3 regions of the Mycobacterium parmense genome follow, and region 2 is predicted to be linked to each of the others. Evidence: predicted binding sites of a transcription regulator. Region 2 holds the regulator's gene; each other region holds the start of a gene.
What was found. Region 2 encodes LexA, which represses DNA repair genes until DNA is damaged. Its sites were predicted from a motif close to CGAACANNTGTTCG; they were not measured.
Positions count from the first base shown of each region.

Region 1: cofD (2-phospho-L-lactate transferase) is a predicted target of LexA. The motif match lies at 1,739-1,752, and genes of this name have one in related genera.
Region 3: G6N48_RS14705 (error-prone DNA polymerase) is a predicted target of LexA. The motif match lies at 1,209-1,222, and genes of this name have one in related genera.

Region 1 is NZ_AP022614.1:3,078,051-3,081,325, reverse strand. Features, by position in the region: gene G6N48_RS14145 (coenzyme F420-0:L-glutamate ligase) at 1-511, opposite strand, end outside; gene cofD (2-phospho-L-lactate transferase) at 508-1,521, opposite strand; gene G6N48_RS14135 (WhiB family transcriptional regulator) at 1,849-2,181, shown strand; gene G6N48_RS14130 (metallopeptidase family protein) at 2,203-2,625, opposite strand; gene G6N48_RS14125 (DUF3499 domain-containing protein) at 2,799-3,254, shown strand.
Region 2 is NZ_AP022614.1:2,386,878-2,390,152, forward strand. Features, by position in the region: gene G6N48_RS10710 (LysM peptidoglycan-binding domain-containing protein) at 80-577, opposite strand; gene lexA (transcriptional repressor LexA) at 869-1,570, shown strand; gene G6N48_RS10720 (LGFP repeat-containing protein) at 1,594-3,275, opposite strand, start outside.
Region 3 is NZ_AP022614.1:3,206,248-3,209,522, reverse strand. Features, by position in the region: gene G6N48_RS14710 (wax ester/triacylglycerol synthase domain-containing protein) at 1-1,082, opposite strand, end outside; gene G6N48_RS14705 (error-prone DNA polymerase) at 1,236-3,275, shown strand, end outside.

The DNA.
Region 1 (3,275 bases), 690 kb from region 2:
GCACGGGCAGGCCCGCCGCGCCGATGGCGGTGTCGGTCTGGCCGTTGCGCCAGGCGCGGCCCATCGTGTCGGTGACGATCACCGCCACGTCGACGCCGAGCAACTCGCGCAGCCCGGCGCGCAGGGCGGCGGCGCTGGCGTCCGGGTCGACGGGCAGCAGCGCCAGCTCCCCGCGACCCACGTTGGAGCCGTCCACGCCCGCGGCGGCCTGGACCAGGCCGATCCGGCTCTCGGTGATCAGTGTCCGGCCCTTGCGCGCGAGCACGCGCACCGCCTCGTCGTCGACGAGCTTGCGCCGCAGCGCGTCCCGCTCCTCGGGGTCGCTCGGCGCGGGCACCAGCCGCCCCTCGCACTTGGAGACCGCCTTGCTGGTGACCACCACGACGTCGCGGTCCTGCAGCCACGGTGCGGCGGCCGCGACGGCCGCGCTCAGGTCGTCGCCGGGCCGGAACTCGGGAAGCCCCGTGACGGGCAGGATCTCGAGGGCGGCGGCGGTGCCGTGCTCGGTCACGCCGCGACGCCCGCGAGGTCGAGGCCCGCCCTGACCATCTCGGCCGTCGCCGCGGGGTCGGTCATCAGCAGCGGCACGGAGCGCACCGCGACCCCTTCGATGTCGGCCTGGAAGCCGGCCGGGTCGCCCTCGTGCACCAGCCAGCAGTCCAGGATGCCGGTGCCGCTGCGCGCCCCGTAGTGGCGCCCGACGGCCTCGGCGGTGGATTCCACGCCGATCACGCGCAGGCATTCATCGGCCATGCCGCGCAACGGCTTTCCGCCGATGATCGGCGAATAGCCGATCACCGGGGCGCTCGCCGCGCGCAGCGCGCCACGGATGCCGGGGACGGCCAGGATGGCGCCGACGCTCACCACCGGGTTGGACGGCGCCAGCATGATGACGTCCGCGTCGGCAATGGCCGCGACGGCTTCAGATGCGGCGCTTGCCTTTTCGGCGCCGACGAACGCAAAGCTGTGGGTGGGCACCTTGGCCCGGTGGCGCACCCACCACTCCTGGAAGTGGATCGCGCGCCGGCTGCCGTCGGCAGGGTCGGTGATCACCACATGGGTCTCGCAACGGTCGTCCGTGGCGGGCAGCAACCGCGCACCCGGTTGCCAACGGTCGCACAGGGCGGTGGTGATCTGTGACAGCGGGTAGCCGGCGTTGAGCATCTGGGTGCGCACCAGGTGCGTGCCCAGGTCGCGGTCGCCCAGCATGAACCAGTCGGGTTGCACGCCGTAGCGCGCCAATTCCTCTTTGGCGTGCCAGGTTTCGTCGCGGTGACCCCACCCTCGCTCCGGGTCAACACCTCCACCTAAGGTGTACATGCAGGTGTCCAGGTCCGGGCAGACCCGAAGTCCATGGATCCACGCGTCGTCGCCGATGTTGACGATCGCGCGGAGTTCGTGGGTGCCGGCCGGAGAGCCTTGGCCCTGCCGTTGATCGAACTGACCGAGCCCGAGCAACTGTTGAACACCCAGCAGGAAGCGGGCGCCGCCGACCCCGCCGACCAGAACCGTGACCTTCACATTGGTTGACAGTACTGCCCGCAACGTTGCGGATGGTGGGCGAGTGAGCGGTGTGATCGACACGCCGAAGGGTGGAAAACACGGAAACGCCGAAATCTGGTCACGAGATGATATGGAAATGCCCCATAACGCTTGACCCAGCAGGTCAACCCGTGTCTAATCACAACAGTGTCATTTCCCGGTTGGCCGGCCGATTCCGGTGTCGCAGGCCGAGATTCGATCACTTGTTCGAATTGTCTGTACATCAGAAAAGTGGGAATCACTCACTCTCTCAATCCAACTGAGGAGGCGGACGACCGCATGTCTTACGAACATCTCCGTGGCGTCATGGCTAGCACGCCGCACACCACCGTCGGCTCGGCACCGGTTTCCCGGCCGCACCTAACCGTTGTTCCCGATGTGCCCGCCGTCTTCGAGCCCGAGCCCGTGGCCGAGCCGGTCGCCGACCAGTGGCAGGACCGTGCACTGTGCGCGCAGACCGACCCCGAGGCGTTCTTCCCCGAGAAGGGCGGCTCCACCCGGGAGGCCAAGAAGATCTGCCTCGGCTGCGAGGTGCGCCACGAGTGCCTCGAGTACGCCCTCGAGCACGACGAGCGCTTCGGCATCTGGGGCGGCCTCTCCGAACGCGAGCGTCGCCGCCTCAAGCGCGGCATCATCTGACGCGCAACCGAACCGGAGAAACTAGTCGTCGTCGATCGTCGGGTCGATGACCGAGGGCTCAACGTCGAGATAGATGGCCACCTGGGCCACCAGGATCTCGTGCAACAACTCACCCAGTTCGACGGTGTCCTTGGCCCGTCGCTCAATAGGCTTGCGAAACAGCACAATTCGTGCCCGCGTGGCGTTGCCGCGGACATCTACACCCGCCGGGATCAAGCGGGCCAGCGCTATCGGGCCGTCGGCGATCACCTCGGGTGGCCACTGCACACTCTCGGGGTCCTTGGCCGCGATCCGCGGGATTTCGTCGACCGCGACGTCCAGCCCGGACAGCCGGTCCTGCCAGTGCTGCTCGATGGGTTCGTAGGCCTCCAGTACCGCCATGTCGAATCGCTCGGCGCGGCTGCGCCAGCCCGGCACCGTCGGCGGCAGCAGCGGACCGCGCATTTCGCGGCCTCGCCGGAAGGGTCGGTGTGGAGCCGAACCGTCCTGAGACCGATCTCGTCGCGGGGAGCCGCGGGATTCGCCCACGCGCCGATGGTAACGGTTGGACATCGCGGGCCGGTCGCATGCGCGTGTCCGGCGCTTCGGCGGCGTTTGCGCACGCTAGCCTTTCGATCGTGAACGTTCCCCGTCGCTGTTGCCGGCCCGGGTGTCCGCACTACGCCGTGGCGACCTTGACGTTCGTCTACTCGGACTCGACGGCGGTGGTGGGCCCACTCGCGACCGCGCGCGAACCACACTCCTGGGACCTGTGCGTCGGCCACGCCGGCCGGATCACGGCGCCCCGGGGATGGGACCTCGTGCGCCACGCCGGCCCCCTCCTTTCGGAGCCCCACCACCCCGACGAGGACGACCTGGTCGCCCTGGCCGACGCGGTGCGTGAGGGAGGCCGCGCGGTGCCCTGCGCGGGCAACGGCGTGCCGCAACATGGATTGAACGGCTTCGCCGATCCGCACCTGCACCCGGCCGGGGTGCAGGCCACCGCCCCGAGCAGCGGTTTGCTCGCGCCGCCCGAGCGCCGCACGGGACGCCGCCGCGGACACCTGCGGGTGCTGCCCGATCCCAGCGACTAGGCCACCCCGCGCACACCGCAA
Region 2 (3,275 bases):
GCCGACAATCAGGTGACGCAGTACTGCGAGCGTACCCGAGGGCACCGGCCGGCCCGGCTCGTCACGGGGACCACCGTTGTCAGCCGACCGGCGCGATCAGGGTCTGGCCCGCGGCGAGTGCCGGAGAGTGCAGATCGTTGAGCTCGCGGATCCGCTCGGCCACCTGGCGCGCCGGGGCGTCCGGCGCGACGCGGTGCGCGACGTCCTGCAAGGACTCCCCCGCCTCGACGCGCACGACGGCGAGCCGATTGGGAACGGGGGCCGCGGAACTCGACGAGTCACCGTTGAGCGCCTCACCGAGGTTGCCGACAAGACCCAGCCAGAGGGTGATCAGCCCGGCGATCAGCGCCAGTCCCGCGGTCGCCGCCAGCCCGACGGGCCGCCTGCGACGATGCGGCGCGACGGACACCGCCACCCCGCTGCCGTGGTAGCGGGTGGCCGCGCCGGCCGGCCGGGCCGGGCCGGGCCTCCGTGACACCGCCAGGCCGTCCCGGCTGTAGCGGAGCCCCTGCACCGGACCGTTGACCGGGCGCCGAGCGCTGCTGGTCCGCGGTGAGAGTGTGTGAATCGTGGTCATCTGCGTTCCTCCGGTCAAGCCTGGTCTCGCTCGTGTGTTCGACCATAGTCGCTCGTGTGTTCGATTCCCGAACATTTGAGCGAAGCGTGTCGGACGAGCGAAACGCTAGACGACGCCACCGACAACTTCGTCGCCGTCGTCGCTGCCATGCCGCCTGGTTACCCGAACCGCGCGAAAGTTACACACTTGTGATTCCGCCGCTGGTGCGCCGTTTTCAAGCCGGCGAACGCCGCGACACGCCAGTCGAACACATGTTTGATTCTGCGCGGTACTCCGGCTACATTCATTGCCATGAGCGACAGCAGTGACACCTCATCGACCGTCGCGCCCGGCCGGTTGCATTCCGTGGACACTTCCCTCACCGAACGGCAGCGCACCATCCTGAACGTCATCCGCGAGTCGGTCACCAGCCGCGGATACCCGCCGAGCATCAGGGAGATCGGCGACGCCGTAGGCCTGACGTCGACCTCCTCGGTGGCTCACCAGCTGCGGACCCTCGAGCGCAAGGGGTATCTGCGCCGCGACCCCAACCGTCCCCGCGCGGTCGACGTCCGCGGCGCCGACGACACCGGCGTGGCGGCGCCCGTCACCGACGTCGCCGGCTCGGACGCCCTGCCGGAACCCATCTTCGTGCCGGTGCTCGGACGCATCGCGGCAGGCGGGCCGATCCTCGCCGAGGAAGCCGTCGAAGACGTCTTTCCGCTGCCGCGCGAACTCGTCGGCGAAGGCACGCTGTTCCTGCTCAAGGTGGTCGGCGACTCGATGGTCGAGGCCGCGATCTGCGACGGCGACTGGGTGGCGGTGCGACAGCAGAACGTCGCCGACAACGGCGACATCGTCGCGGCCATGCTCGACGGCGAGGCCACCGTCAAGACCTTCAAGCGGGCGGGCGGTCAGGTTTGGTTGATGCCGCACAACCCGGCGTTCGACCCCATACCGGGCAACGACGCCGTGGTGCTCGGCAAGGTCGTCACCGTGATCCGCAAGATCTAGCCCCCGCGGCCGGGGTCACGGGCTCAATCGGCCTTGACGAAGCCGTTGGCCCGGGCGACCTCTTCGCTGGCCAGCCACAGCTCGGGCAGCGTGTCGTGGTACAGCTCGCTGCCCGGCGTGTAGTACAGGCCGAAGCGCGCGCTCGCCTTGATGGGGTATCCGTCGGGAACCTGATAGGGATCGTCCAAGGGCAGGTGGATGGTCGGACGACCGGCCGGGGCCTCCGCGCCGGCCGATGCCCGGCCCGGTTCCGCAGGGTGTTCCGAGTCCTCTTCGGCGAATTCCTCGTCCGCGGCAGCATGCCGCCCGGTCCGCGCCGCCATGCCGGCGGCCACGGCCCCCACCGCCGCGGCGCCGGTCTCGTCGGCGCTCGCGGTGTCGTCGTACGACTCCCGGTGGTCTTCGAAGTCCTCCGGGCGCCGCTGGGCCTCTGGGGTCGTGGGAGTTGTTGGCGCGGAAGGGATTTCGGCGATTTCGGCGTCCTGGTAGCCTTCGTCGGCGTAGTCGCCTTGCTCGGCGCTCTCGGGCTCGGGATAACCGGCCTGCGACAGATCGTCGTCGGAGACGATGGGTATCGAGTCGGTGTCGACGGCATCGGGGTTCTCCCCCTCGACGTCGTAGTAGCTTCCGTAATCCTCTTCGTCGGAAGCGGTTTCGCCGCCGTACATCTCGGCTCCGCGCCGCCAGCCGACACGCGCCCCCGGCCCGGCGTCGGACTGCTGCTCCGGCGCGGCCGCGAAGTGCTCGGCGGATGCCTGAGCGTCACGGTGGTCCCAGGGCTGGTCGACGGCCGGCTCGTAGCCGACGTCGTCGGGCGCGTAGGCGGGCCCCTCGGCGGCGAGACGATGGCGACGCCGGCCGAACGCCAGGTACGCCGACACCGCGACCAGGGCCACCAACGGCACCGCGACCAGCAACCACCACCATTGCCAGGCGAACTTCTTGCCGTGCGGGGGCATCGCCGAGCTGCTGGGCTGGCTCTGCCCCGCCACCTGCAGACCCGACAGCAGCGGCGCCAGGTTCGCCGGCTCGGTGGAATAGGTGTTCTTCGCCCGGTTCCACGAGACCTTGCCGCCGGTGAACTGCTGCGAGACGACGTCGCCATCCACGGCCTGATCCCCGACCGGCGCGCCCAGTTTTCCGGAGGCGCCACGCAGCTTGTCCCAGGCGACTCTCATGGCGCCCCGCACGACGAACGCGCCGTGATCGGCGGACCAGAAGATCACCGGTTTGTCGGCCGCCGAGAACTCGCAGATGCGGCTCGAGGGGATGCCGCCGTCGGCCTCGTTGGCGACGGGAAAACCGAGGTCGCTGCCCACGGGGCCGCCCAGCGACTCGTACTTGGCCAGGATGTCGCTCTCCACGGCGCTCGCGCCGGTGGCGGGGCTGAAGTACACCTTGCCGCCGGAGAAGTTCTGGGCCAGCCCGTCAGCGCCGACCGCATACTGCCCACCTTGCTTGGCGCCGAGCGGACCGTTCACGCCGCCGGCCGCCCGCCAGGCCGTGTTGATGGCGGCGGTGGGGTCGATCGGCACCTGCAGGCCCTTCAATTGGTCGGCCAGCGCAGGCGGGTCGGTGGTGAAGTCCTTGGTCTGCCGGTTCCAGGAGACCTGGCCGCCGCTGAACTTCTGCGCGGTGACCTCGCCGTCGTAGGTCTCGTCGCCGGTCGGCACGCCCAGCACGCCCCCCGAGCTGCCCAGCTTGT
Region 3 (3,275 bases), 820 kb from region 2:
AGCGGCAGCAGGCGCTCGATGGTTTGGCCCATCAGCCGCAACTGGCGCCGCGGGCCGGCAACACTGGTCGCCAGCGTCACGATGTCGCCCCGCGGGAGCCGGTCCAGCAGCTGTAACACGTTGCCCCGCACCAGGGGTGGTAGCCGGTTCAACGCCGACTCGACCAGGCCGCCACCGGGCCGCCGGGCCCTGCGCCGGTGGTGCACGGCCCGCAGTCGGCGCACCGGGTCGTCGTGTTCCACCGGCAGATAAGCCGGCATGGCCGCACGGGCCGGCGTCGGCGACAGGGTGGGCAGCGAGTCGGGCCGCGGTTGCTCGCCGCGCTGCAGCAGCACCGCGCGGAAACCCTCGGTGATGGCGGCCAGCGCCACGTCGTCGGCGGTCACCCCGAACTTGCGGCAGACCCGGTCGACGTCGGCGATCGGCACTCGCACCGTGCGGTACCGGCGCATGGTGGCCCCGCCGGCCGGGGACGTCCGCAGCGCCGGCCAGGCCGCGCCCACGAGGGTGTCCGCGACGGTGCCGGCGACAGACGAAGCCCGCCGCAACGCATCGGTCAACCCGTGCCTGCGGGGCGGTCGCGGGGGAACAGGCTCGATCGGATCGGCTTCGGGCGCCGCGCCGGTCTCGGCGTCGTCGCAGAGCCTGGTGAGCAGGCGGGCGGGGGAGTTGTCGTCGGCCAGGCGGTGGTGAACCTTCATCAGGATCGCCCACTTCGCGTCCTCGAGGCCCTCGATGATCCAGCACTCCCAGGGCGGGCGGTCCGGGTCGAGGGGGCGTTCGAGGGCGAAGGCGATGGCGGCGGACAGCTCGGCGTCGCCGCCCGGACGACAAAGGGCGACCCGGCGCACATGGTGGGCGAGATCGAATTGCGGGCTATCGGTCCACGCGGTGCCCGACGGCGATGTCCGCAGCACCTGGGTGCAGCGGGGCAGGGATTGAACACGTTGCGCCAGAAGGCGTTTGAGCGATGAGTAGTCGGGGGTCCCGTCGACGATGGCGACCGCCCCGACCGCCAGGCCGGCGTGGTGATCCGCAGAAGCCTGGAGGAAAGCCGTGTCCAGTGTGTTCGCCTGCGTCATGCTCAGCCCCCGCCGTCACTTTTCGCACTTGTACCAGTTTCTGCGTTACGGCTACGCAGCGACAGGCCGGCGACGTTAAGAACGTGTTTGCAAGTTGAAGATGTGTTTAACATGTGCCCCACGATTCGAACATGTATTCGATAGACTGTCGAGGTGGGCTGGTTCAACGGGCCGCCGAGCTGGGCGGAGATGGAGCGGGTGCTCAACAGCAAGCCGCGCCATGCCGGCGAGCACACCTCGGCGTGGCCGCAGGAAGAGGCCCCCCTGTCGCCCAAGCGTGCGACGTACCTGCCGCCCGCCGGAACCCGGGTGGCCCCCTCGTCCGTCGGGTACGCCGAACTGCACGCCCATTCGGCGTTCAGCTTCCTCGACGGGGCCGCCACGCCGGAGGAACTGGTGGAGGAGGCCGCCCGCCTGGGTTTGCGCGCGCTGGCGCTCACCGACCACGACGGCCTGTACGGGGCGGTGCGGTTCGCCGAGGCGGCCGCCGAGCTCGGCATGCGCACCGTCTACGGCGCCGAACTGTCCCTGGGGTCGCAGGCCCGGACCGAGGCGCCGGATCCGGCCGGCCCCCACCTGCTGGTGCTGGCCCGCGGCCCGGAGGGTTATCGGCGGCTGTCGCGGCAGCTGGCCGCCGCGCACCTGGCCGGCGGTGAGAAGGGAAAGCCACGCTACGACTTCGACGCGCTGACCGAGGCCGCGGGCGGGCACTGGCACATCCTGACCGGCTGCCGAAAAGGGCATGTGCGCCAAGCACTTTCCGAGGGTGGGTCGGACGCGGCGCAGCGGGCGCTGGCCGATCTGGTGGACCGGTTCGGCGCGCACCGGGTCAGCATCGAGCTGACCCATCACGGCCAGCCGCTCGACGACGAGCGCAACGCGGCGCTGGCCGCCCTCGCGCCGCGCTTCGGTGTCGGCGTCGTCGCCACCACCGGGGCTCATTTCGCCCAGCCGTCGCGCGGCCGGCTGGCCATGGCGATGGGGGCCATCAGGGCTCGGCAGTCGCTGGACGCGGCCGCCGGGTGGCTGGCGCCGCTGGGCGGCGCGCACCTGCGGTCCGGCGCGGAGATGGTCCGGCTGTTCGCGCAGCGGCCGGAGGTGGTGGCCGCCGCCGCCGAGCTCGGCGAGCAGTGCGCCTTCGGGCTGGCACTGATCGCGCCGCAGCTGCCGCCGTTCGACGTGCCCGGCGGTCACACCGAGGACAGCTGGCTGCGGCAGCTGACCATGGCCGGTGCGCGCGACCGGTACGGGCCGGCCGAGAGCGCGCCAAAAGCGTACGCCCAGGTCGAGCATGAGCTGAAAGTGATTGCACAGCTTCAGTTTCCGGGTTATTTCCTGGTGGTCGACGACATCGCGAGGTTCTGCCGCCAGAACAACATCCTGTGTCAGGGCAGGGGATCGGCGGCCAATTCCGCGGTCTGTTACGCCCTGGGCGTCACGGCGGTGGACCCGGTGGCCAACGAGTTGCTGTTCGAGCGCTTCCTGTCGCCGGCCCGCGACGGGCCCCCCGACATCGACATGGACATCGAGTCGGACCAGCGCGAGAAGGTCATCCAGTACGTCTACGACAAATACGGCCGGGACTATGCCGCACAGGTCGCCAACGTCATCACCTACCGGGGTCGCATCGCGGTGCGCGACATGGCCCGCGCCCTGGGCTACTCGCAGGGGCAGCAGGATGCGTGGAGCAAGCAGATCAGCCATTGGAACGGGCTCGCCGACTCGCCGGACGCCGAAGGCATTCCCGAGCAGGTGATCGAGCTGGCCAATCAGATCCGGAACCTGCCGCGGCACATGGGCATTCACTCCGGCGGCATGGTGATCTGCGACCGCCCGATCGCCGACGTGTGTCCGGTGGAGTGGGCGCGCATGGAGAACCGCAGCGTCCTGCAGTGGGACAAAGACGACTGCGCGGCAATCGGTTTGGTGAAATTCGATCTGCTCGGGCTGGGCATGCTCTCGGCGCTGCACTACGCGAAAGACCTGGTGGCCGAGCACAAGGGGATCGTGGTGGACCTGGCAAGGCTCGACCTGTCCGAGCCCGCGGTGTACGAGATGCTGCAGCGCGCGGACTCCGTCGGTGTCTTCCAGGTGGAGTCACGGGCGCAGATGGCCACCCTGCCCAGGCTCAAGCCCCGGGTCTTCTACGACCTGGTGGTCGAGGTGGCGCTGATCCGCCCCGGGCCCATTCAG